3 regions of the Paenibacillus urinalis genome follow, and region 1 is predicted to be linked to each of the others. Evidence: riboswitches for the same ligand, from Rfam matches in the RefSeq annotation. Region 1 holds a riboswitch; each other region holds the start of a gene.
The links. Region 1 has a riboswitch for glycine ahead of glyA (serine hydroxymethyltransferase). Riboswitches for the same ligand answer to the same signal wherever they lie in the genome.

Region 1 (8,128 bases):
AGAGCATATCACTCCCCTTCGTGTTCACATCGACTACCGGTTACCATTCTCGTAATTCAGTGCTTGTTTCTGAGCATACCGCTCCAGAGCAAGCTCAATCATCCGATCCAGCAGCGCTTTGTAGGATACACCTGTCTCCCGCCACAGCAGCGGATACATGCTGAACGGCGTAAAGCCCGGCATCGTATTCACTTCATTAATAAGCAGTGCTCCGTCCGATCTGCGAATGAAGAAATCGGCCCGTGTAATGCCGTTACCCTCAATGGCACGAAAAGCCTGGAGAGCAGCCTCGCGAACACGGTCGGCCTCCTCCTCATCAAGCGGCGCAGGAATCAGCATCTGTGACTGGCCGTCGATATATTTGGCCGCATAATCATAATATTCACTGGAGGATACAATCTCTCCCGGTACAGAAGCGATCGCTTCCTCGTTACCGAGTACGCTGACTTCGACTTCTCTCGCGTCTACAAATTCCTCGACGATAACTTTAATATCGTAGCGGAATGCGAATTCAACCGCCTGAACAAGCTCATCGCGATTACGAGCCTTGGAAATCCCAACACTGGAGCCGAGATTCGCTGGTTTAACAAACATCGGATAGCCCAGCTGGTCCTCCATCCCCACGATGAGATCATGACTCGCACGCTTCCACTGCACATGATTGAAATACGCAAATTCACATTGCGCAAGACCCGCCTGTGCAAACAGCTTCTTCATCACGACTTTATCCATACCTGCTGCAGAAGGCAGCACACCAGCACCCACGTAAGGGATATCAGCCATTTCAAACAAGCCTTGAATGGTGCCGTCTTCACCGTTCGTACCGTGCAAGAGCGGGAACATAACATCTAGTTCACCCTCGGTACCATACAGTTGTCCGAATACGGTATTCAGTGCATCTCTTGTCTCTTCCGCATTCCCACCGAGCTTAAGCTCATCTATACTGGCAGGAGGCGCAGTCAGTCTGCCGCCCTTAGCCCAGCTTCCCTGCTTCGAAATAAAGAAAGGAATAATTTCATATTTATCAAAATCAAATGCGCTGATGACGGCAAATGCAGTCTGCAATGATACCTCATGCTCTCCTGACTTGCCTCCATAGACCACGCCTACGGTCATCTTGTTGTCTTTACTGTGTACCATGACTTACCTCCGGTTTCTTAACGGTTACAGGTCCTAGGGAGAGAATCATTTTGATTATCGTATCCGCCAAGGCCTACCGAATTATGCCAATAGTATATTCATCTTAAGGATGAGCGTTACGCTTTTTTTAGGCTCCAAAAGTATCTGCGATATGGAATAACCGGTATGTTGTGTTCTCGGTCCAGGCATAAGAATCCTTGTAATCCCAATAACGATGCCTGCTGCTTACAGTGTTCGCATTCACAAGGGGCATTCCACCCGCATCAAATGCCGTTACAATCGTACTGTGCTGATACCTGCCGTCCCCATTCCAATCATAGAAAATAACATCGCCCAGCTGCAGCTGCTCCGGCCCGTCAACAAGCGTTGCCGTCAGCCCGCTATGATTCCGCGCAAGATAATTCTCCAAACTATCTGACACGGCCCAGCTGTAGCTCCATTGCTCTTGTCCCGAAGCGTAACCTTTATACCACCAGCCTGTTTCTCTCCTACCAGTATAGTTGATCGGCGCGCCCCCTGCAAAGAGACATTGCGAGATATAATTGGTGCAGTTCACTTCGAATTCTTCAAACTCCGGATTACCCGAATTCCACCATTGATCTGCATAAGCCACCGCATCCTCTCTCCGGTATCGAACCAGTCTGGCCGGAATACCTGGATACAACACCTCTCTATTCAGAAGAGGCTTCCTCAAGATACCTGCCTGCTTGGCATTCTCTGCTGCGATCAGCGTCTCATAGGCGACCGGCTTTCGTTCCTGTACATCTCTGACCACACGCGATACAACCCAATAATTACCGTCCTTGGTGAAGGTCAGCCGCTCTTTCTCGATGCGGTCCTCCCGGTGCGTCATCCCTCCCTTGGAGTAGAATAACCGGCTGTACAGCTGTACATCGACCACAGCTTCACCCTTGCGATCCGACAGTGTCCGGAGCAGCTTAGCGCTTGTCTCGCAGCGCAGAGGTACGGCCTGACGCTCGCGATACCACTCTTCCAGCTGAGCTGCCCGCTTGCCTCGTTCGAGCAGGACAGCAAGGTCTGTAATCATATGCTGCTCCTGCGGCTTATAATCAATCTCGCCTCGATTATATTCTTTCACATAAGAATATAAGGTATTTTTCCATTCTCGCTCCAACGGCCCATATCCCCTTTCTACTACTCCGGCTTACTTCTCGATCGTATGATTACCTTCTCTTTTCACTATATGACTAATTTTATGTTGGTATGTACGGGGCCTATCCAGAGAGAGTTGGAGCATTCACTTCCCTGTAAAAATAGGCGTTCTTACAAGAAAAAAAACTTTACGTCAATGGATGAAAACGGTATACTAAAATCAAAAGTTCATTTTTGAAATTACGTTTCACACTGTGAAACTCCATGGACATTGAACGGATAAAATGAACTTCTGGCATACTATTAATCAAGGAGGTACATCCATGTCTCAACAGAATCATTTCTCTGCTGCAAGCTCGCTTGAAGTCGGAGGCAAAACGTACCGCTATTACAGCCTCAAAACGCTTGAAGAGCAAGGACGCGGCGACATTTCCAAGCTGCCTTTCTCCATTAAGGTGCTCCTCGAAGCGGCGATCCGTCAGTTTGATGGACGCGCTATTACTGAAGATCATGTAAGCCAGCTTACAGGCTGGGCAGAAGGCAAAGATAACAACAAAGAAATTCCTTTTATTCCTGCGCGTATTGTACTGCAGGACTTTACTGGCGTTCCGGTGGTCGTTGACCTTGCCGCTATGCGCGATACAGTGAAGAAAGCCGGCGGCGATCCGAAGAAGATCAATCCGCTCGTTCCTGTCGATCTCGTTATTGACCACTCAGTCATGGTCGATGCATTCGGAACGAACAGTGCACTGGACTATAACATCAAAGTAGAATTTGAGCGCAATGAAGAGCGTTATCGCTTCCTTCGCTGGGCACAGACTGCTTTTGACAACTTCCGTGCAGTTCCTCCTTCTACAGGGATTGTTCACCAGGTTAACCTTGAATATCTCGCTTCCGTAGCTGCAACCAAAGAGATTGACGGTGAGACTGTTGTGTTCCCGGATTCTTTGGTAGGTACGGACTCTCATACAACGATGATCAACGGTCTCGGCGTTGTAGGCTGGGGTGTCGGCGGTATCGAGGCAGAAGCCGGAATGCTTGGACAACCACTCTACTTCGTAACGCCTGAGGTTATCGGCTTCAAGCTGACAGGCAGCCTGGCAGAGGGCTCTACGGCTACTGACCTTGCCCTGACGGTTACCGAAATGCTTCGTAAGAAGGGTGTTGTCGGCAAGTTCGTAGAATTCTATGGTCCTGGCCTGTCCAACATCAGCTTGGCTGACCGTGCGACCGTAGCTAACATGGCTCCGGAATATGGTGCAACCGTAGGTTTCTTCCCAGTCGATCAAGAGACGGTTAACTACCTGCGTAATACAGGTCGTTCTGAAGAACAAATTGAGCTGGTTGAAGCATACTACAAAGCCCAAGGCATGTTCCGTACGAACCATACCGAAGATCCAGTCTTTACAGATACTATTGAGCTTGATCTGGCATCGGTTGTACCGAGCCTTGCAGGACCTAAACGTCCTCAAGACCGGATTGAGCTGTCTCATATGAAAGAGAATTGGGAAGGCATTGTCCGCACACCAATCGACAAGGGCGGTTACGGACTAAGCGATGAGAAGATTGCAGAGAAAGTGCCTGTTACCCATCCTGACGGTTCCAAGAGTGAACTGGCTCCAGGTGCAGTTGTAATTGCTGCAATTACGAGCTGTACGAACACTTCCAACCCAAGTGTTATGGTCGGCGCAGGTCTTCTTGCGAAGAAAGCGGTAGAACGCGGACTGACCAAGCCTGGTTATGTGAAGACCTCGCTGACTCCAGGATCTCTTGTTGTTACAGAGTACCTGACCAAGGCAAACCTGCTCGATCCGCTTGAGAAGCTGGGCTTTAACGTTGCCGGCTACGGATGTGCAACTTGTATCGGTAACTCCGGTCCGCTTCCAGATGAAGTGAGTCATGCGATTGCTGACAACGATCTGACTGTTGCTGCAGTACTGTCTGGTAACCGTAACTTCGAAGGCCGTGTGCATGCCCAGGTCAAAGCAAACTACCTGGCTTCTCCGCCGCTGGTTGTTGCTTACGCGCTGGCAGGTACGGTGAACATCGATCTGCAGAACGATCCGATCGGCTATGATCAGAGCAATCAGCCTGTATATCTTAAGGATATCTGGCCGACTTCCGCAGAAATCCAAGAAGCAATTAATGTCTCGCTTAACGCAGATATGTTCCGAAATAAATACGCGAACGTCTTCACTGCCAATGAACGCTGGAATGCAATTGAAGTTCCAGAAGGCGAATTGTATGAGTGGGATGAGAACTCGACATACATTCAGAACCCGCCGTTCTTTGAAGGACTTGAAGGTGATCTGAACGACATCCAGAACATTCGTGATGCACGCGTGCTTGCGCTGCTTGGCGATTCTGTAACGACCGACCATATCTCGCCTGCAGGTAATATTTCGCCAACCAGCCCGGCTGGTCTGTACCTCAAAGAGCATGGTGTAGAACGCAAGGACTTCAACTCCTACGGTTCTCGCCGCGGTAACCATGAAGTTATGATGCGCGGAACATTTGCCAACATCCGTATTCGTAACCAAGTGGCACCAGGCACGGAAGGCGGCGTTACCAAATACCTCCCTACCGATGAAGTCATGTCCATCTACGATGCTTCTATGAAGTATCAGGAGAAAGGCAGAAACCTCATCGTACTGGCTGGTAAAGAGTATGGTACAGGAAGCTCCCGTGACTGGGCAGCCAAAGGTACGCTTCTCCTTGGCGTCAAAGCTGTTATCGCTGAGAGCTTCGAGCGGATTCACCGCAGTAACCTGGTTGGTATGGGCGTACTTCCGCTTCAGTTCAAAGAAGGCTATGGCTGGTCCAGCCTTGGATTGAACGGGCGTGAGACGTTTGATATCGTAGGTCTCTCCAACGAAGTTACTCCAGGTGAAGAATTGACTGTAACTGCAACACGCGAGGACGGTACTAAATTTGAGTTCCCTGTTATCGCGCGTCTCGACAGTATGGTTGACGTGGATTACTACCATAATGGCGGTATTCTGCAAACCGTACTTCGTCAGTTGATGAAATAATCGACGTACAAATAGTAAGGCCGTATCCCCTGCCTCTCGGCAGCTGGATACGGCCTTTTTTTATCTCTATTAGATTATCGAATTGCCATCTCTTTCATAAACAACGGGAACCTCGCCGCAAGCGCCTTGGTATGCTCATGTACACTTGCTGCCACGCTATCATCTCCATGACGCTTAAGCACAGCAGCAATACACTCTCCCAATATGCGCATTTCTTCATCTCCCATGCCCCTCGTCGTCAATGCAGGCGTACCGATTCGTATGCCGCTAGTAACAAATGGACTGGCTGTTTCTCCAGGTATCGTGTTCTTATTAACCGTGATGCCTACATGCTCCAGGATCGCTTCAGCCTGCTTGCCTGTAAGTCCCCAGGGCCGCACATCTATCAGCATCAAATGGTTATCCGTTCCTCCCGATACAAGTGTGGCTCCTTCTTGAATGAGAGTATCTGCAAGCACCTTCGCATTATCGACGACTCTGCCTGCATAGAGCTTAAAGGAAGGGTCCAATGCCTCTTTGAAGCTCACTGCCTTCGCTGCAATGATATGCATGAGCGGTCCGCCCTGTATGCCAGGGAATATGGATTTGTTAAGCCCCTTCGCCGTCTCCTCATCATTCGTCAGCAGCAGGCCTCCCCGAGGGCCGCGCAGCGTCTTATGCGTCGTACTTGTCGTAACATCCGCATAAGGGACCGGAGAGGGATGCAGACCCGCTGCAACCAGTCCGGCTATATGAGCCATGTCCACCATAAGCTTTGCCCCGACCTGATCAGCAATTCCCTTGAACTTTGCAAAGTCAATCTGACGGGGGTAAGCACTTGCACCAGCAATGATCAGCTTCGGCCGCTCTTTGCGGGCAAGGCTCTCTACTTGATCGTAATCGATCAGGTGTGTTACTTCATCCACTCCATAGGAGACCACATCAAACCATTTCCCTGACAGGCTTACTGGACTGCCATGAGTTAGATGTCCGCCTTGGGAAAGATTCATGCCCATCAGCTTGTCTCCTGGATTCAGGAGATGAAACAGCACTGCCGTATTGGCCTGAGCACCGGAATGCGGCTGAACATTCGCATAAGCAGCTCCAAATAAGGACTTTGCCCGCTCGATCGCGAGCGTCTCAGCACCATCCACATGCTCGCAGCCCCCGTAGTAACGTTTCCCAGGGTACCCTTCTGCATATTTGTTCGTTAGAACGGTTCCCATCGCTTCCATCACTTCAGGACTAACAATATTCTCTGAAGCAATCAGTTCCAGTGTAGCCAGCTGACGTTCCTGCTCTTGCTGAACAAAGCTGTAAAGCTGTGGATCAAAGGATTCCAAACTCATTAACAACACCTCCGCGAGATAAATGATAAATCTATGGATACGCAAAAAAGGACAGAGATCACGAACAAATTGTCGTGTTCTCTGTCCTGGGTACCTGAGAGTTTGAACGGCGTCAGCCGTCGTTACCCCTTGGGTGGCTATTGCTCTCTCCAGAGTTGCGTCCGATGGCGGTTCCTTGTACCTGAGAGATTAACTTTAAGACTCGACTAGCCATAAAGCTTGCTCCTTCGGCGCAAAAGCATCCTCATTAACGTGACCAAGCGATGCTTAAGACTCTCCCTGCCATCATCTTCCGCTTATGGATTTTTCTTTATCTGATTAAAGCAGAAGAAAGATCCTATGTCAATATAGCTGACAAAAAATCTTGATAAATGTATTTCTCTACATTTTCGGAGCAGTTAATAGGTCTCGCTGAGATGACAAGCCAGATATACCTTGAGCCAATCATCGGGATCATTTAGACTGACCTGCATCAGCTCCTCAATCTTATGCAGCCGGTGGTACAGCGTATTGATATGAATATGCAGCTCTTCGGCTGCTGCTGAAGCGGAACGATTTGCAGCCATGTAAGCTTTTAACGTGCGCTCCAGATCCTCACCCTGCTGCTTGCCCCTTGAATACAGAGGAGACAACACACTCTCAATATAATGCCCGATCTTTGCAGGCTCCTGATTGAGAAACAATTGATTCACCCCGATATCCTCATAACGGGTAAGTCCTGTCTTTTGCCTGCGGAGCAGAAAGGATAAGGCATCAAGTGCCTCATCGTTACTTCTGGCCACCTGCTCGAGGCCACTATACAAGCTGCCAATGCCCCCGCTCACGGATTTGCCTGTTGATCTTGCCCATCGCTCGGCAGCTGCTCTCATCCGTTCCACCATTTGCTTTTGCTGGGCGATATTCAGTGCTGCCGCAATAATCGTTACTTTATCATGGGAGCCAAATAGCAGCTTCTCACTATGACCAAGCTCTTTTTCCAAATCAAGTATCAGTTTACGTAAAAAAATCTCACGCTGCTTCAGATCCCCGTGCTCTCCCAGAAGGTGAAGGACACTAACGAATAGAGGAACATCCTTAGGCAGTCCAAAATTACTCATCTTGGCAGCGACTCGTTCAGGCTCACGAAACTGCACCAGCTCATTGAAGAACTCATGGCTCCGTTTGTAATACATTTCCGTGGCGGAGTGCGTGTTCATTAGCTGAAGTGCAACGATCGCACCTCCCTGCTCAAGTACAATGTGATCCAGCGGCTCCAGTGGACGAAGGAGTGGAATAACGAAGACGCCGAGCAGCACCGGGCCATTCACAACAGGGTACAGGTAATACCCATGCTCGTGACTGCCCGTTATCGTGACAGGAGCTTTATTCGCCTCAAACACTTGGAACAAATCCAGATCGGAGAGCTCATGCTGATCGTCAGCGACAGGATGCCAGTTGTTCAGCAGCAGGTCAACAAATCGCAAGGGCAGCTTCAGCATAGCGAGCACTTGATCAACCAGCACCTCCACACTTTCC
Region 2 (8,128 bases), 270 kb from region 1:
GCTGACATCTCGCGCGCTTCGCCGCGGACCAGGAAGTGACGGTCAGGATTTCCCGCAGCGCCTAGAGGAGCTGCAGCATTATTTCAAACCGACGTCGACCTCATCAATGCAGGTGCATGCATATCCAGGACGTGGACTCGACATCCCGATCTGGCTGCTCGGATCAAGCGGCTTCAGCGCCGAGCTTGCAGCTCGCAAAGGTCTGCCGTTTTCTTTTGCCAGCCATTTCGCTCCAGACTATCTGCTGCCTGCACTGGATTACTACTATAACAACTTCCAGCCTTCCGAAGTGCTGGAGGAGCCTTATGCCATGGTCGCTCTAAACGCTTTTGTGGCAGAGACAGATGCAGAAGCCCATAAGCTTGCAACTTCACATCAGAAGCAATTCCTCAATATGATCCGTGGACGCTTCGGTCTGATGCAGCCTCCGGTTGACGAGCTGGACTGGAATATGCAGGAGAAAGCCATTGTGAAAGGGCAGCTCCGCTATTCTGTCATGGGAGATAAGGACAGTGTCCGTGATCAATTGAATCAAATGCTGAAGCAAACCGGCGCTAACGAGTTCATTGTAACCAGCCCGATCTATGATCATCAGGCAAGATTACATTCGATTAAGCTGCTCAGTGAAATATTTAACCAAGCTTAATAACGCGAATATAAAAAGCCAAGACGAGCAGGGACCTCATTTGAAAACCTATACAATCGTCTTGGCTTTTTTTGGTGTTGTTACATAAGGGATAACCCACTATGGAGCTCAATAAATTCCGTGGCTAAGACACGTTCCATATTTTCGGACTCTTGAATCCACTACACCATGCTCCAACATCCACTACATTTCTGCTTCATCTGCCGCTTTCTTAGGCTTGGTTTTTTCCTTCTTCGTATCTGCCAGCTGTTTCGTCAGCTTCTTACCCGTTGGCGTCTGCGCGAGTCCGCCCTGGGCCGTCTCCCGATGACGGCTCGGCATTGCGCTTCCCACCTCAAGCATGACGTCGATGACTTCGTCAGAAGGAATCGCGCTCCGTACCCCTGCCAGCGCCATATCTGCAGCTGCAAGCGCCGTAACTGCCCCTAATCCGTTCCTTACAATACACGGAATCTCAACCAGCCCTGCCACCGGATCGCAGATCAATCCGAGTGTATTTTTCAGAGCTAAGCCGACCGCATGTACAACCTGTTCCGGTGTTCCGCCGCGAAGCTCAACCATCGCCCCGGCTGCCATCCCGATCGCTGATCCGACTTCTGCCTGACATCCGCCCTCGGCACCCGAGATGAAGGAATTGTTGGCAATGACATAACCTATGGCCCCAGCAGAGAATAAGCCATTCACCATATGCTCATCTTCCCAGCCAAAACGCTCCTGCGCACTTACGAAAACACCGGGAATGATGCCTGCCGAACCCGCCGTAGGCGTTGCCACAATTCTTCCCATGGAAGCATTCACTTCCGACACACCAAGCGCATAGGCCATAGCAAGTGTAGAGGCGTCACCCGAGCAGCTCTGATTGTTCTGCAAATAATGGCGGACCCGCTGGCCGTCTCCACCCGTCAGTCCACTGCGCGAGGTTGTATCCTCGTTCATCCCTTTATGCACAGCCTGCTTCATGACCTGATAGTAATCCGACATCTGCCTCACAACCTCAGCCTCTGGTGTTCCGGTCTCCTTCACCTGTTCTTCAACCATCAGCTCAGCCAGCGTCTTGCCTTCTGCCGTACAAATTGCATTCAAATCCTTCAAGTGCTTAAACCGCATCGGTATCGTCCCCCTTCTTCAAATCAATGACCTTAATATCATAAATATGAGGCAGAGACTTCAGTCTGTTAAGCACATCCGAAGCCGGTATCGTATCTGTCTCCATTGCTGTCAGCGCTTCTCCATCCCGGCCCTTACGATCGACCTGCATGAAGCCAATATTAACACCGGACTCACTTATCGCAGATGTTACTGAAGCGATGACCCCGGCTTTATCCGAGTGCCTCAGCACCACCGCAGGAAAATCACCTGTCAGCTGTACCCGAAAATCATCCAATAAAGAGACGGTAACGTTCCCTCCACCAATCGAAGCTCCCACCATCGTACAAGCCCGATCTCCTGCAGACAGCTCAAACTTGACGGTATTCGGATGTGCCGCCGGAAGACCGCTCGTGACAAACTCATATTCCATTCCCAGCTGCTCAGCCCACTCTTCTGCATTCGGTATCCGCTCATCATCGGTAGCCATATTCATCAGTCCACTGATCAGCGCCAGATCTGTTCCATGTCCTGTATAAGTGTCGGCAAAAGAGCCGTATAATATCATCTTCGCTTTCTCCGGTCTCGTTCCAAGCCACTGCCGGGCAATACGCCCAAGTCTAACAGCCCCTGCAGTATGGGAGCTGGACGGTCCCGTCATTGCCGGCCCGATAATTGAGAATACATCCTTGAACCTTGTCATCATAACTCCCCATTTCTCATTGTTTTAGGTTCTAGCTTATTGTGTGCAGAATTATCCGTTCTTCCACGCAAAAAAGGACAGAGTAAGGGTGTACATCCCCTCTCTCTGTCCTGGTACCTGAAAGTTTCGTCAGAAGTGGCCGGCGTACAGCAATCGCCCTCACTCTCACTTACCCCTTTGGCGGCGCATCGGCTCTCTCCAGAGTTGCGTCGAATCAAGGTTCTTCTACCTGAGAGATTCTGCTGTATAAGCCGGGTGCTTATCAGCTTGCTCCTTCGGTGTCCCGTGGTTTCCCCACGCGATCTCTCCCATTGATCTTCATCCGCAGTCCTATTCTTTTGTATTTATTCAAAGCTTCAAATTCACTATAAACAGATTAATCGATAAGCCGACCTCATGTCAACAAAAGTAACGATGACACCTTGTATAAAACTGGTTTGTGTTATATTTTCTAACGCATTGATATTTAAATTCTGATGGATTCACTATTGCTTCTATAATATATTATGCATAATCTTTTATATTTGCTTATACTTCTACCCCTGTTAATGCCATTGCATACGTTGATGTTAGTCTGTCCTACAATCTAATCTGTGACTTGTCTTCATCGAAATAGCCGCCTCTCGAACGCTGAAGACTAATTAACCAGAGCAACAACGATAGAAGGACTAGCACGATCGATACTGTAAAATAGACGTAACGCAGCGACACGAGCTCGGCAATAACACCAAACGTTATAATAGCAGCTATCTGAAGCAGACTAACCATCAGGCCGAATATGCTTGTTACCCTGCCCATCATGGCTGCAGGAACATTATTTTGATAAAAGGTCGCCAGACCCGTATTGGAGAAAGACGAGAAAAAGCCCAGTAGGATGAAACCAGCTGCAGCCCATACGAATGAATTCGAGATGGAGAAGATCAGATACCCTGCAGATACAAGCAGCATTCCCCCTCCCAGCATATGTTTGACTGGAATCCATTTTGCTAATATCGAATTCAGAAATGCTCCGGCGACACTTCCTGCTCCTGTCAGACTGACAATCAATCCGTATTCCAGCTCAGACATCTTAAGGGTACTGCGAATAAATACAACCTCCTGTGAGTCCAGCGCCATACCTAGCAGTAAAATAAAATGAAACAGACTGTAGACAAATATGACATATGCGTTAGATCTACTGAACTTCATTACACCGCTCCAATCAGCTGCTATCATGCGATAAGTTATCCTCTGTCCTGCCGCTTCTCCCTCTTGCACCTCTATAGGTAGCTTGGGGAGCAGCGATAACAAGAAGGCTGATATCAAGAAGGATGCTGCGTTAATATAGATCGCAATATCAGGCTTCATATATATGAGCAGCACCCCGGCAATGGCCGGACCCACCAGAAAAGCCCCCGAGGTCGTTAAACCCTGAAAAGCATTAAACTGCTTGCGTTCTGCTGCTGGTACAAGTCTAACGATATAGGTCATCGAAGCCGGTTGAAAAATAGAAGAGGCCATACTGTTAATCATCAGGCAGGCATAAATCATCCACAGCTCGGGCAGCAGCGGGAGAGCAGCTACAAATACAGTCCGGATCAAATCAGTAATGATCATAATCTGCCGCTGATTGTATCGATCCACCAAGCTTCCAGCCCAGAATTTCGTCAGTAGTGAGGCTGCTGGTGCAATGATCCATAATCCTGCAACGGCTGCAGGAGAACCCGTCATATTCAGAATCAACACGTTAATCGCAATGAGATAGACAAAATCTCCAATCCTGGAGATCCCGATACTTCCAAGCAGCAAGCCTTTTCGACGCCAATTGGCGAATGATTGCTCCATAAATAGTCCCTTTCAGGTTAGCATTGGATTGAAGAAGCTTATTTATACTTTTTCTATATTTATCCATTCAAACCCTCTCTCTAATAACCTGACTCAACGGACTACTATGCAAAAAGAGCACAGCCTCGGCTCGTTAAGCCGTAAGTATGCTGTGCTCTTCTGACTATTATGAATGCTCGATGATTTTGGATCAGCCGAAACGTCCCATAATATATTCTTGAGTCGATTGGTTCTCCGGATTGGAGAAGATTTTCTCGGTTACATCGCGCTCCATGAGATTGCCCAGGAAGAGGTACGCTGTAAAATCGGAAATCCGTGCTGCCTGCTGCATGTTATGAGTAACAATAACGATACGCAGATCTTTTTTGAGCTCTGTAATCAGCTCTTCAATCTTTCCTGTGGATACCGGGTCTAGTGCAGATGCCGGCTCATCCAGCAGCAATATTTGCGGCTCGACCGACAGTGCGCGAGCGATGCATAGACGCTGCTGTTGTCCACCCGACAGAGCCAAGGCAGAATCGTTAAGCCGATCCTTGACCTCGTCCCACAGAGCGGCGCGACGCAGGCTTTTTTCCACAATTTCGTCCAGATCCTTCTTCTTCTTCATACCACGGTATTTCGGACCAAATGCAATATTGTTATAGATCGATTTGTGGAACGGGTTTGGCTTCTGCCACACCATTCCGATGTTCTGTCGAAGCTTGATAACATCTGTGCCTGGCGCATTCAAGTCTTTGCCGTCCATCCAGATATGACCTGTTACGCGAGCCCCGGCGATCTCATCATTCATTCGGTTCAAAGATCTCAGGAACGTGGATTTACCACATCCAGAAGGACCGATCAAGGCAGTTACCGTATTCTTCGGGAACTCCATACTGATTCCCTTCACTGCTTCTTTCTCCCCGTAAAAAACACTCAGATCCTCTGTGCTAAAAGGTTGTTGTGGCATTATTCAAAGTACCTCCCTATATACAAAAAGCCGATTCTACTAGTTCATACGCTTAGCTGCTGTCATTTTACGATATACAACGCGTCCAAGCCAGCGCGCAAGCAGGTTAAAGATGAGAACGAGGATAACGAGCACAGCTGAAGCTCCTGCCGCAATCTCAACCGCATCAGGCGCAAGCTGCTCACTATTTACTTTCCAGATATGCACGGCAAGTGTTTCTGCCGGACGCATCGGATTCAGCGGTGATCTTTCGCTGAACGGATTCCAGTCCGTAAAGTCAAGCGGCGGACTACTCATACCGGCTGTATACATCAGGGCTGCCGCTTCACCGAAGATCCGTCCTGCAGCAAGAATCGTACCTGTAATCATGCTAGGCAGCGCAACAGGAAGCAGAATGGAAGTAATGATCTTCCACTTGGACAAGCCGAGTGCAAGGCCCGCCTCCTTCTGTGCCGTCGGAACAGAACGGAAGGCCTGCTCTGTTGTACGCACCATCAGCGGCAGATTAAATACCGCGAGCGCGAGCGCACCGGACAAGAGCGAGAAGCCAAACCCGAAGGTGTTAACAAGTAATAACAAACCGAACAAACCGATAACGATGGAAGGGAAAGAAGACAGTACTTCAACAACCAATCGAATAAAGTTTGTAATTTTGCCGGGTTTCGCATATTCCGCCATATAAATACCGGCTCCCCAGCCGAGCGGAATGGTGATGATCAGGGTCAAGACAAGCAGGAACACGGAGTTAAAGAGCTGCGGCCCAATACCGCCTCCTCCGCGAAGGTTTTGCGGCCGGCTGGTAAGGAAGTCCCAGCTGATATGGCTGACGCCGCGGAATATAATATAACCGATCAAACCCACCAAGATCGCAATAATAAATACAGCGAAAGCGATGATGATGCCAGTAGCTAATTTATCGGCTGTTTTTGGTTTCATCATACCCGGTTTCTCCTTTCAAGCAAACGCACCAGCAGGACGAACAAGAAGGTCATAATCAGCAGGACAAGCGCCATACTCCACAACGCATTGTTGTGCACTGAACCCATTGCCGTGTTACCCATGCTAAGCGTAATTACACTCGTTAATGTTGATGCTGACTCCAGTAATGAAGTTGGAACAAATGGAGCGTTACCGATGACCATCTGTACCGCCAGCGCTTCACCAAACGCACGTGCCATACCCAGCACGACACCCGTCAGGAGCGCAGGAAGCATCGTCGGAATAACAACACGGGCAATGGTTTGCCAGCGAGTAGCTCCGAGTGCATAAGAGGATTCACGGAGCCCTCCAGGAAGAGACGTAATCGCATCTGCCATAATACTTGTAATGGTAGGAAGAATCATGACGGATAAGACTAGGCATCCTGCAAGAATACCAACCCCTGTACCTCCGAAGATCGAACGCAGTAACGGAACGATAACACTCAGACCAACAAAACCATAAACAACTGAAGGAATACCGGACAGAAGCTCAATGGCCGGCTGTAGAATTCGCTTACCCTTACCAGGTACAATCTCGGTCATAAACAGTGCGGCGCAGAGCGCCAAGGGACTTGCAATTAGTGCTGCCAGAATTGTAACAGCGAAGGAGCCGACAATGAATGGCAGAGCCCCGTAAGAAGCCGGATCAGATGTCGGACTCCATGTTGCTGATGTGAAAAACTCTTTGACGCTTACGCCGTCAACAAAGAAGGTAGCAAGCCCTTTGGAGGCTACAAAATAAACAATTGATACTATGACGACGATAAGGAAAACTACACAGATGGAAGTATATATTTTACCGATCCAATCCTCGTAGAAATGCTTCTCCCGCTTGGGACGAGACTGTTCGCCGGATTCAAGCGCCGGCTCCCTCTTCGTTAGGCTCATCTAAACCATCCTTTTGAATCATTTTAGTATAATTTGTATATCATCTCGTTAACCGAACGAAAGAGGTCGGGCAAATTTGCCCGCCTCTTCTCATTAGGTCATGTATGAAATCATTACTTAGAATCTAGATTTCATACCGCTTAATTCGTATTCAGCATTATTTTTCAGTGATGTTACCTTCTACGTCACGCTCAACTTGCATACCGCTAACCGGGATGTAACCAAGCTCTACAACATAAGTGTTCTGGATATCGTCAGAAACCATGTAGTCAAGAAATGCTTTTGTTACTTCATTCGGCTCGCCGTTTGTGTACATATGCTGGTAAGCCCACACTGGATATTCACCAGATTCAATGTTTTCTACAGTTGCTTCAATACCTTCATATTTCACTGCAGTCAGCGTATCATCCAAGTAGGACAATGCCAGGTAGCCGATTGCACCAGGAGTTTCAGTTACGAGCTTCTTAACGTTACCAGAGGATTCTTCTTGAATAGAACCTTCAAGGTCAGGAGCTGCTCCGCCAAGTGCATATTTCTCGAAAGTAGCACGAGTACCAGAGCTTGCTGGACGGTTGATGATTACGATCTCTTGATCGGCTCCACCAACTTCACTCCAGTTCTTTACTTTACCGTTGAAGATATCGGACAGCTGTTGTTTAGTCAGATCCGTCACGCCTACTTCTTTATTAACTACTGCTGCCATACCAACAACAGCTACTTGGTGGTCAACGAGTTGTTCTGCTTGATCCGCTTCAAGCTTCTCTTCAGCGAATACGTCAGAGTTACCGATATCTGCTTGCTTATCAGCGACTTGTGTAAGACCTGTACCGCTACCGCCGCCTTGAACTTGAACTGTAATGTTCTCATTGCCTTCTATCATCATGAAGTCTTGTGCAGCTTGGTCAACAAGCGGCTGAAGCGCTGTAGATCCTACTGCAAGTACGGAACCGCTAAGCTGTGTTGCTTCTCCGCCGCTGCCATTCGAACTTCCTGCTGGGTCTGTATTTCCAGATCCGCTCGTATCCGTACCTGATCCGCAGGCTGCGAGTACG
Region 3 (8,128 bases), 1.8 Mb from region 1:
GGGGGAAGAATATTCTGGAATTTCTAGCATTCATGCTTTTTTCATCACTTGAGACATTTGCACTATTTATCTTTATTATTACGTTATTTAAGATTAATCCTGCCCGTTATACTAAGCGCGCCCTTCTTGTCCTTATGCTTGTTAATTTACAGAGCTATTTTCTACAGAACGAGCTGAATGTCGCTAATTTGGTACCAGTTATTACCATTATTATCCTAGCCTTATTCTTTACTATTGTGGTTAAGATTCCTTTGCTGCCTTCGGCCTTTCGAACCATACTAGCTACCGTCCTGTACGGTGCGATTCAAACTTTCTTAATCATCATCATTTACGGGGATTTAGATGTACTGGAACAGAGCATACGCAGCCTTTTTCTGTTACAAACCTTCAGCAGTGCTGTGCTGATGATCATATCCTGGCTTATGTACAAATACAACTTCGGATTCAGCTATCCATATGATAAACTTAAGCTTAAATTTGAATATGCTATTGTTACTGCTCTAATGCTCATATTCTTGATTCTGATCTCTTTCATCCTCTATATGAATCAGATCTGGCTTAACATTTTGTTTTTTGCCTTAAACCTGGCTTGCTTCTTGTTCTTTGAAATTCAAGAGCGCAATTCAAGCAAGTCGAACTCAACATAGAATCCGACATTTTACATGCATGATCAACAATGACTCTATCCTAAAGCAGGTGAAATATGCCTTCATCCTCTATTGAAATTAATCCGCTCCTCTGCCCTTTATGCCATAAGCCTAATAGGTGTGCCTATGCAGCCGGGAAGCCTCACACGGAATGCTGGTGTATGAGCCTGTCTATACCCAAGGAACTACTGGCACGCATTCCAGACGAGCAGAGACGCAAGGCATGTGTGTGTGAAGCCTGTGTGAATGCGTTTAATGCCAGGGGAGAAGAAAAAGTCTAATGCCCTTGGCCTATATGTGATTGCATCCAATAGATTAGATTTTGTTACAACCTTTGCAGCTAGTGAACGTTATATTGAATATATACTTAAACTTTCTGGGAGGTTATCATGATGAAAACGCAAGTAATGAGAACACACTCACCCTCTAAAGTCAAAAACACTTATGTTACTGCCTCTTTCATCCTTCTTGCCTCAGCGTTTTTTCTGTGGCCCAATGTACCTTCTGCTATATCTCCATCTGCAAGCATTTCGACAGAGTCCGATCAATACAGCTCGCTTCAAATTACATTTCCGCTTGATAAATATGCTATGGTGATGAGCAGTGTTCCTGGATTCCCCATCGAAATAACGGAAGAAAACAATACATTTCCGCTAACCGTTACAGCTTCCTCAGGAAAACTTCTGGTTATGGAAGGTTTGACGGGCAATGAGGTGAGGTCATCGGGTACATCCCTTGAGGTGAAACAGCCCAGCACCATTTATTGGTCCCCTCTTGCATCTCCACCCGTAAGCGAAACGACCATCACGGTAACGAGCCAAGCTCTTTACTCGAATTCAGCTGCGGGGTCTGCTTCTGTTCACATCGTACAAGATCATGATGGCTTCTACAAAATTAATTAACCCCATGAGATTCGTTCCACGAGAAACATTTTTTTCCACAATAGACACTACAGCGATGATGCGTTATGACTATTGATTATAAGCTTCGTTATATAAAAAGAGCTGACCTCCCTTTTAGACAGGAAGATCAGCTCAAACAATTTAAATCATTACGTCATATATTAAATAATATCTTGTTACTCTTCAGTATGTGCACGATAAGCATCGGCATCCAGCAGTTTAGCAAGTGCCGCCTTGTAATCTCCACTCAGCTTCACTTCAATCATCCAGCCATCGCCATAGGGTGAAGCATTCACAAGCTCCGGTTCGTCTTGAAGCTTCTCATTCACACTAACGATCGTACCGCTTACCGGTGCAAACAAATCAGATACCGTCTTAACCGATTCAATCGTACCAATACTATCATCACTATTAATGTCCGTTCCTACTTCAGGCAGCTCCACAAACACAATATCACCCAGCTGATGCTGAGCAAATTCAGTAATTCCGATACGAACCGTATCTCCTTCTAACGTTTGAACCCATTCATGCTCTTCACTATACAACAAACCGTTAATTACTTCGCTCATGATCTCGTCAGCCTCGCTTTTTCAAAAGTTAGAATTGTGTTTCTTCTCTGGTTCCTGCCCTTTTTCCACCCATAGCGTAAAACAATCCTCATCACAATGTCAAGAATGCTAACAAAAAATATGTTTTATGGATATACTCCTTGACTTTTCGGATTTAATCACGTATTAATGTAGTATAAGCGTTAGATTGAGCGGAAGAGTTCGCTATTTCCGAACATTCTAGCTCATTAAGCGGTTGAACGTAAAGGGAGAGATTACCGCAGGATTCTTGTTCTGAGCTTCTGAGCAGAGACATTATCCGCATGGTAACGCCGAAGGAGTAAGCCCATTGATAAGCAAAGGGTGAATCTCTCAGGCAAAAGGACTTTTACCGGACGCGACTCTGGAGAGCATCCATAACCGTTCGCCTGCTACTAGAAGCGAACGTTGTTAATAAAAGGATCACCCAAGGGGAAACTCGTGAGCAGCATACGGGGTAACTCTCAGGTACCAAGGACAGAGCCTAAGAAGAACACATGCTTTATTTGCGTGTATTTTTCTTTGGCCTGTCCTTTTCTTTTTCCATTTTCCAATAGCCCTTTTTCCCTTTTCCTAAATTTTTTATTCTAATTATTCTTCTTCATTCCTTCTATCTAACTACAGCCGGAAGCCGGCTTTTGACGAGGTGAAAATTATGTCCCAATTATTGAGAACACCGCTTTTCCCTCTTTATGAACAATATCCAAATGTACGCTGTATTGATTTTGGAGGCTGGGAGCTCCCGGTTTCCTTCAGCGGAATCCAGAAAGAACATGAGGCTGTTAGACAGCAGGCTGGATTGTTCGATGTATCCCATATGGGTGAATTTCGAGTAGAAGGCGAGAATGCAGCCGACTTCCTGCAAGGAATGCTGAGCAATGACATATCCCTGCTCGAAATTGGTCAGGCACAATACACACTTATGTGCTACCCAACCGGTGGTGTTGTGGACGATTTACTTGTCTACAAGCGCAGCGATCAGTTGTTCATGCTCGTTGTGAATGCATCCAATATTGATAAGGATTGGGCATGGCTGCAAGAGCATCTGCCGGAGAACGTACAGATGGTCAATGAATCGGATGCGACCGCTCTGCTCGCACTGCAAGGTCCAAAGGCTGAAGCTATATTATCCAAAGTAACCGATGTGAATCTTGCTGAGCTGGGGTCTTTCCGTTTTGTCGACGGTGCAGAAGTGAGCGGCAGCAGCGTTATTCTATCGCGCACGGGATATACCGGTGAGGATGGATTCGAAATTTATGTCAGTACTGATGACGCACAGCAAGTATGGCTTGCACTTATGGCCGCAGGGGAAGATGAAGGGTTGCTTCCTATCGGGCTTGGTGCGAGAGATACACTTCGATTTGAAGCTAAGCTTCCGTTATATGGACAGGAGCTCTCAGCAACGATTACACCGCTTGAAGCCGGTCTCGGGATGTTCGTGAAGCTGGCAGCTGGTGACTTTATCGGTCGGGATGCACTGCTGAAGCAAAAAGAGGAAGGCCTGACCCGCAAGCTCGTCGGGATTGAGATTACAGACCGCGGTATTCCGCGATCTCATTATCCGGTCTTTGCAGACGAAGAACAAATCGGTGAGGTAACCACAGGTACCCAGTCACCTACCCTCAAACGCAATCTGGGTCTTGCACTGCTGGATATCCGGTTTACAGAACCAGGTACCACTGTTGAAGTCGAAATCCGGGGGAAACGCCTCCAGGCAGAAGTGATCAAAACCCCATTTTATAGAAGACCAAAACCTACAGCCCAAGCGGCAAAAGGAGCGAATTCGTAATGACAAATCGTTATCTTCCGATGACGGAACAAGATCAGGCGGAAATGCTGGCAGCAATCGGAGCTGAAACGATAGAGGATCTTTTCTCCGACATTCCTGAAGAAATCCGCTTTAAAGGCGAACTCCCTGTTTCATCTAAGCTGGACGAATATGCACTCACACGTCATATGTCCCGTCTTGCCGGACGCAATGTGAACGCAGATACACATCCAAGCTTTCTCGGTGCAGGTATCTATGACCATCATGTACCTTCTGTCATTAACCATGTCATTTCCCGCTCCGAATTCTATACCGCTTATACACCCTATCAGCCCGAGATCAGCCAAGGCGAGCTGCAGGCCATTTTTGAATTCCAATCCTATATCTGCGAGCTTACCGGAATGGCTGTAGCCAATGCCAGTATGTATGATGGTGCAACCGCTTTTGCAGAGGCCGGCAATCTGGCCGCAAGTGCGACTCGTCGTAAGAAGCTGGTCGTATCGAGTACCGTGCATCCGGAATCCCGTCAGGTGCTTGCCAGTTACGCACATGGTCTGAATCTTGAAATCGTAGAGATTGGCTATAAGAATGGTGTCACTGATATGGAAGCACTCGCAGCTGCAATCAGTGAGGATACAGCCGCAGTGATGATTCAAAGCCCGAACTTCTTCGGCAGTGTAGAAGATATTCAGGCGGCAGCTGATCTGATCCATCCCAATAAAGGACTTCTTATCGTCAGTGCGAATCCAATTTCACTCGGACTTCTGGAAGCTCCGGGTAAGCTTGGTGCAGATATCGTTGTTGGTGATGCTCAGCCGTTAGGAATTGCAGGCTCCTATGGCGGCCCTACTTGTGGATACTTTGCTGTATCCCAGGCCCACATGCGCAGAATTCCTGGACGAATTGTCGGTCAAACGACGGATCGTTATGGCAGACGAGGCTTTGTGCTTACTCTGCAGGCTCGTGAACAGCATATCCGCCGCGAAAAAGCGACCTCCAATATTTGTTCCAACCAGGCTCTGCTTGCACTAAGTGCATCGGTCTATATGTCGCTGCTCGGCAAACAAGGCATGCTTGATGTATCGGAGCTTAATTTGCAGAAGAGTCATTATGCCAAGCAGACATTAGCTTCTATTGAGGGGGTAAGCACTCCTTTCACTTCACCGACATTTAACGAATTTGTGATTAAGCTGCCGGACCATACGAGCATGGAAGATGTACAGAGCAAGCTGCTCGCTGCAGGATTTATCGGTGGATATGATTTGGGACGTGAATACCCGGAACTAAGCGGTCATATGCTGATTGCCGTTACAGAACGCCGGAGCAAAGAAGAAATCGATGAATTCAAAGCGGTATTGGAGGGATTGCTGTGAGTAAGATTGAAGCAGAGAAACCACAGGTTCAGAACGAGACAGCAGAACTGGATTTTGCAAGAACAGCTGGATCAGAGGCTCCTGAGCAGAAGCTGATTTTTGAACTGAGCAAACCAGGTCGCGTCGCATACTCCTTGCCCGAGCTTGATGTACCTCAGGTCAGTCAGGCTGAGCTCATTCCTTCTGGATTTTTGCGTAAGGAAGCAGCTGCATTGCCAGAAGTATATGAAGTGGATGTCGTTCGCCACTATACAAGCTTGTCCCGCCGTAACTTTGGTGTAGATAACGGCTTCTATCCGCTGGGTTCTTGTACGATGAAATACAATCCGAAGATAAACGAGGATGTCGCCCGTTATACCGGATTTGCCAAGATTCACCCTTATCAGCCGGAAGAAAGTGTACAGGGAGCACTTGAGCTGCTGTATCAGCTCCAATCCGACCTCGCAGGTCTTACTGGAATGGACGAAGTGACGCTTCAGCCGGCAGCCGGTGCGCATGGTGAGTGGACAGGACTGATGATGATTCGTGCTTATCATGAGAGCCGCGGTGAAGTTCGTACCAAGGTCATCGTACCTGACTCTTCCCATGGTACGAACCCGGCCAGTGCGACAGTGGCAGGCTTTGAGACGGTGACGATTCCTTCAACTGCTGAGGGACTGGTCGATCTGGATGAGCTGCGTGCAGCTGTAGGTAATGATACAGCCGCACTCATGCTGACGAACCCGAATACACTCGGTCTGTTCGAGAAACAAATTGTGGAAATTGCCAAGATCGTGCATGATGCCGGCGGTCTTCTGTATTACGATGGAGCTAACTCCAACGCGATTATGGGTATTGCTCGTCCCGGCGATATGGGCTTTGACGTGGTCCACTTGAATCTGCATAAAACGATGAGTACTCCTCATGGCGGCGGCGGTCCGGGTGCTGGTCCGGTCGGCGTGAAGAAGCTGCTCGTGCCGTTCCTTCCGAAACCACACGTGAAACGTACAGAAGAAGGAACATTCTACTTGGATCGTGAAGTAGGGCAATCCATCGGCCGTGTTAAAGCTTATTATGGTAACTTCGGCATTCTTGTCCGTGCGTATGCCTATATCCGTACCTATGGTCCGGTTGGACTGCGTCAAGTTTCCGAGTATGCAGTGCTTAATGCCAACTACATGATGAAACGTCTTGAGCCCTATTACGAAGTTCCATATCCTGGTGTATGTAAACATGAATTCGTTATGTCGGGCAAAGGCTTGAAGCAGTATGGTGTACGTACACTTGATGTGGCCAAACGCCTGCTAGATTTCGGCTATCATCCGCCAACGATCTACTTCCCACTGAACGTGGAAGAATGCATCATGATTGAACCGACAGAAACCGAAAGCAAAGAAACACTCGACGGCTTCATCGACACGATGATCCGCATTGCCAAGGAAGCCGAGGAGAATCCTGAGCTCGTGCTTAATGCTCCATACGGTACACCGGTGACTCGTTTGGATGAAACGACAGCTGCACGTAAGCCTGTCCTTAACTGCGCTTGCAGCTAATTCGATATGTAGTTAGCATCGGCTTGATATATTGGAACGTAAATTAAAATAAACAAGAGGTGTCCGAAGCGTCATATTGATATGCTCCCATCATAGTAGACAGTAGAAAAAATAAAAACTTCTACTACTACAACGATGGGAGTATTTCTATGTCTAGAAGAAGTTCAACTTCAATTGAAACGAAACTGCATGCCATACAGCGATGCCTGGAGCACAGGTCAAATCCAAACTATGAAGCGAGACAACTAGGGGTTAGTTCCCACACAGTTAGAGAGTGGATAAGAAAATACAGAGCAGATGGTTTGGATGGATTGGGGGAATCGAGAACATGGAAAACGTATTCAAGGGAATTGAAAATTGCTGCTGTTCAGGATGTGTTATCTGGACATTGCTCCCTTGAAGAGGCGACAAGGAAGCATCGTATTTCCAGCAACAGTGTGTTGCGGAAATGGATTAACAAGTATACTAAGGAGATAGAATTAAAACCTACTCTTAAAGGAAGAGGACTATCTCAAATGAACAAAGGACGTAAAACAACTTACGAGGAACGTATTGAAATTGCGCAATATACAATCGCTAATGGTTTGGATTATCAGAAAGCCATCGAAAAGTACGGTGTATCTTATCAGCAAGTGTATGCCTGGGTTCGGAAGTATCAAGCAGGCAGTGAAGATGCTCTTAAGGACAATCGCGGTCGAAAGAAGCCTGTAGAGGAACTGGATGAGCATGAACGTCTCAAGCTGCGGATCAAGGAATTAGAAGCTCGAAACGAATACCTGGAGATGGAGAATGCCTTCGCAAAAAAGTTGGCGGAGATCAAGCGACGAAATACACGCTAACCCTTGTTCGACAAGTAAACTTGTATCAAGCGATTCAAGAACTGAACAAAGAAAAAGGTTACGCAATTAAGAAGTTGTGTGCGTTAGCAGGGGTTGCTCGATCTGCCTATTACAAGTGGTTAGGTTGGACGCCATCTACCAAGGAACTTGAAATTCAAGTGCTAGCCAAAGAAGTAAAGCTTCGTTATGACAAGCGAAACGGAATACTTGGCTACCGCCAAATGCGTACTCAATTAAACCGAAAGCTCAAAAAGCAGTACAACAAAAAGCGCTATTACCGAATTATGCGTGCGCTTGGCCTCAAAGCAGTCATTCGTAAGAAACGACCAAGCTATATGAAAGCCCCAGAGACCCATGTCGTTGAAAATGTAATGAATCGTAACTTTGAGGCCCAGTCTCCAAATACAAAGTGGTGTACAGATGTGACAGAACTGAAGTATGGAAATGGCCGCAAAGCCTATTTAAGCGCCATTATCGATG

Region 2: it holds a riboswitch for glycine, as region 1 does, so the genes downstream of both, sdaAB (L-serine ammonia-lyase, iron-sulfur-dependent subunit beta) here and glyA (serine hydroxymethyltransferase) in region 1, are expected to answer to the same signal.
Region 3: it holds a riboswitch for glycine, as region 1 does, so the genes downstream of both, gcvT (glycine cleavage system aminomethyltransferase GcvT) here and glyA (serine hydroxymethyltransferase) in region 1, are expected to answer to the same signal.

The regions. Positions count from the first base shown of each region.
Region 1 covers NZ_CP118108.1:650,775-658,902, reverse strand. Annotated here, with positions in the region: gene PUW25_RS03030 (D-alanine--D-alanine ligase) at 34-1,140, opposite strand; gene PUW25_RS03025 (amidase domain-containing protein) at 1,268-2,275, opposite strand; gene acnA (aconitate hydratase AcnA) at 2,577-5,285, shown strand; gene glyA (serine hydroxymethyltransferase) at 5,360-6,613, opposite strand; glycine riboswitch at 6,772-6,905, opposite strand; gene PUW25_RS03010 (helix-turn-helix domain-containing protein) at 7,012-8,128, opposite strand, start outside.
Region 2 covers NZ_CP118108.1:384,881-393,008, reverse strand. Annotated here, with positions in the region: gene PUW25_RS01880 (LLM class flavin-dependent oxidoreductase) at 1-646, shown strand, start outside; gene sdaAA (L-serine ammonia-lyase, iron-sulfur-dependent, subunit alpha) at 830-1,753, opposite strand; gene sdaAB (L-serine ammonia-lyase, iron-sulfur-dependent subunit beta) at 1,743-2,438, opposite strand; glycine riboswitch at 2,644-2,756, opposite strand; gene PUW25_RS01865 (MFS transporter) at 3,015-4,259, opposite strand; gene pstB (phosphate ABC transporter ATP-binding protein PstB) at 4,450-5,208, opposite strand; gene pstA (phosphate ABC transporter permease PstA) at 5,248-6,144, opposite strand; gene pstC (phosphate ABC transporter permease subunit PstC) at 6,144-7,076, opposite strand; gene PUW25_RS01845 (phosphate ABC transporter substrate-binding protein PstS family protein) at 7,234-8,128, opposite strand, start outside.
Region 3 covers NZ_CP118108.1:4,248,088-4,256,215, forward strand. Annotated here, with positions in the region: gene PUW25_RS19590 (hypothetical protein) at 33-647, shown strand; gene PUW25_RS19595 (cysteine-rich CWC family protein) at 704-928, shown strand; gene PUW25_RS19600 (hypothetical protein) at 1,037-1,549, shown strand; gene gcvH (glycine cleavage system protein GcvH) at 1,726-2,118, opposite strand; glycine riboswitch at 2,354-2,495, shown strand; glycine riboswitch at 2,497-2,621, shown strand; gene gcvT (glycine cleavage system aminomethyltransferase GcvT) at 2,792-3,925, shown strand; gene gcvPA (aminomethyl-transferring glycine dehydrogenase subunit GcvPA) at 3,925-5,277, shown strand; gene gcvPB (aminomethyl-transferring glycine dehydrogenase subunit GcvPB) at 5,325-6,809, shown strand; gene PUW25_RS19625 (helix-turn-helix domain-containing protein) at 6,959-7,648, shown strand; gene PUW25_RS19630 (IS3 family transposase) at 7,669-8,128, shown strand, end outside.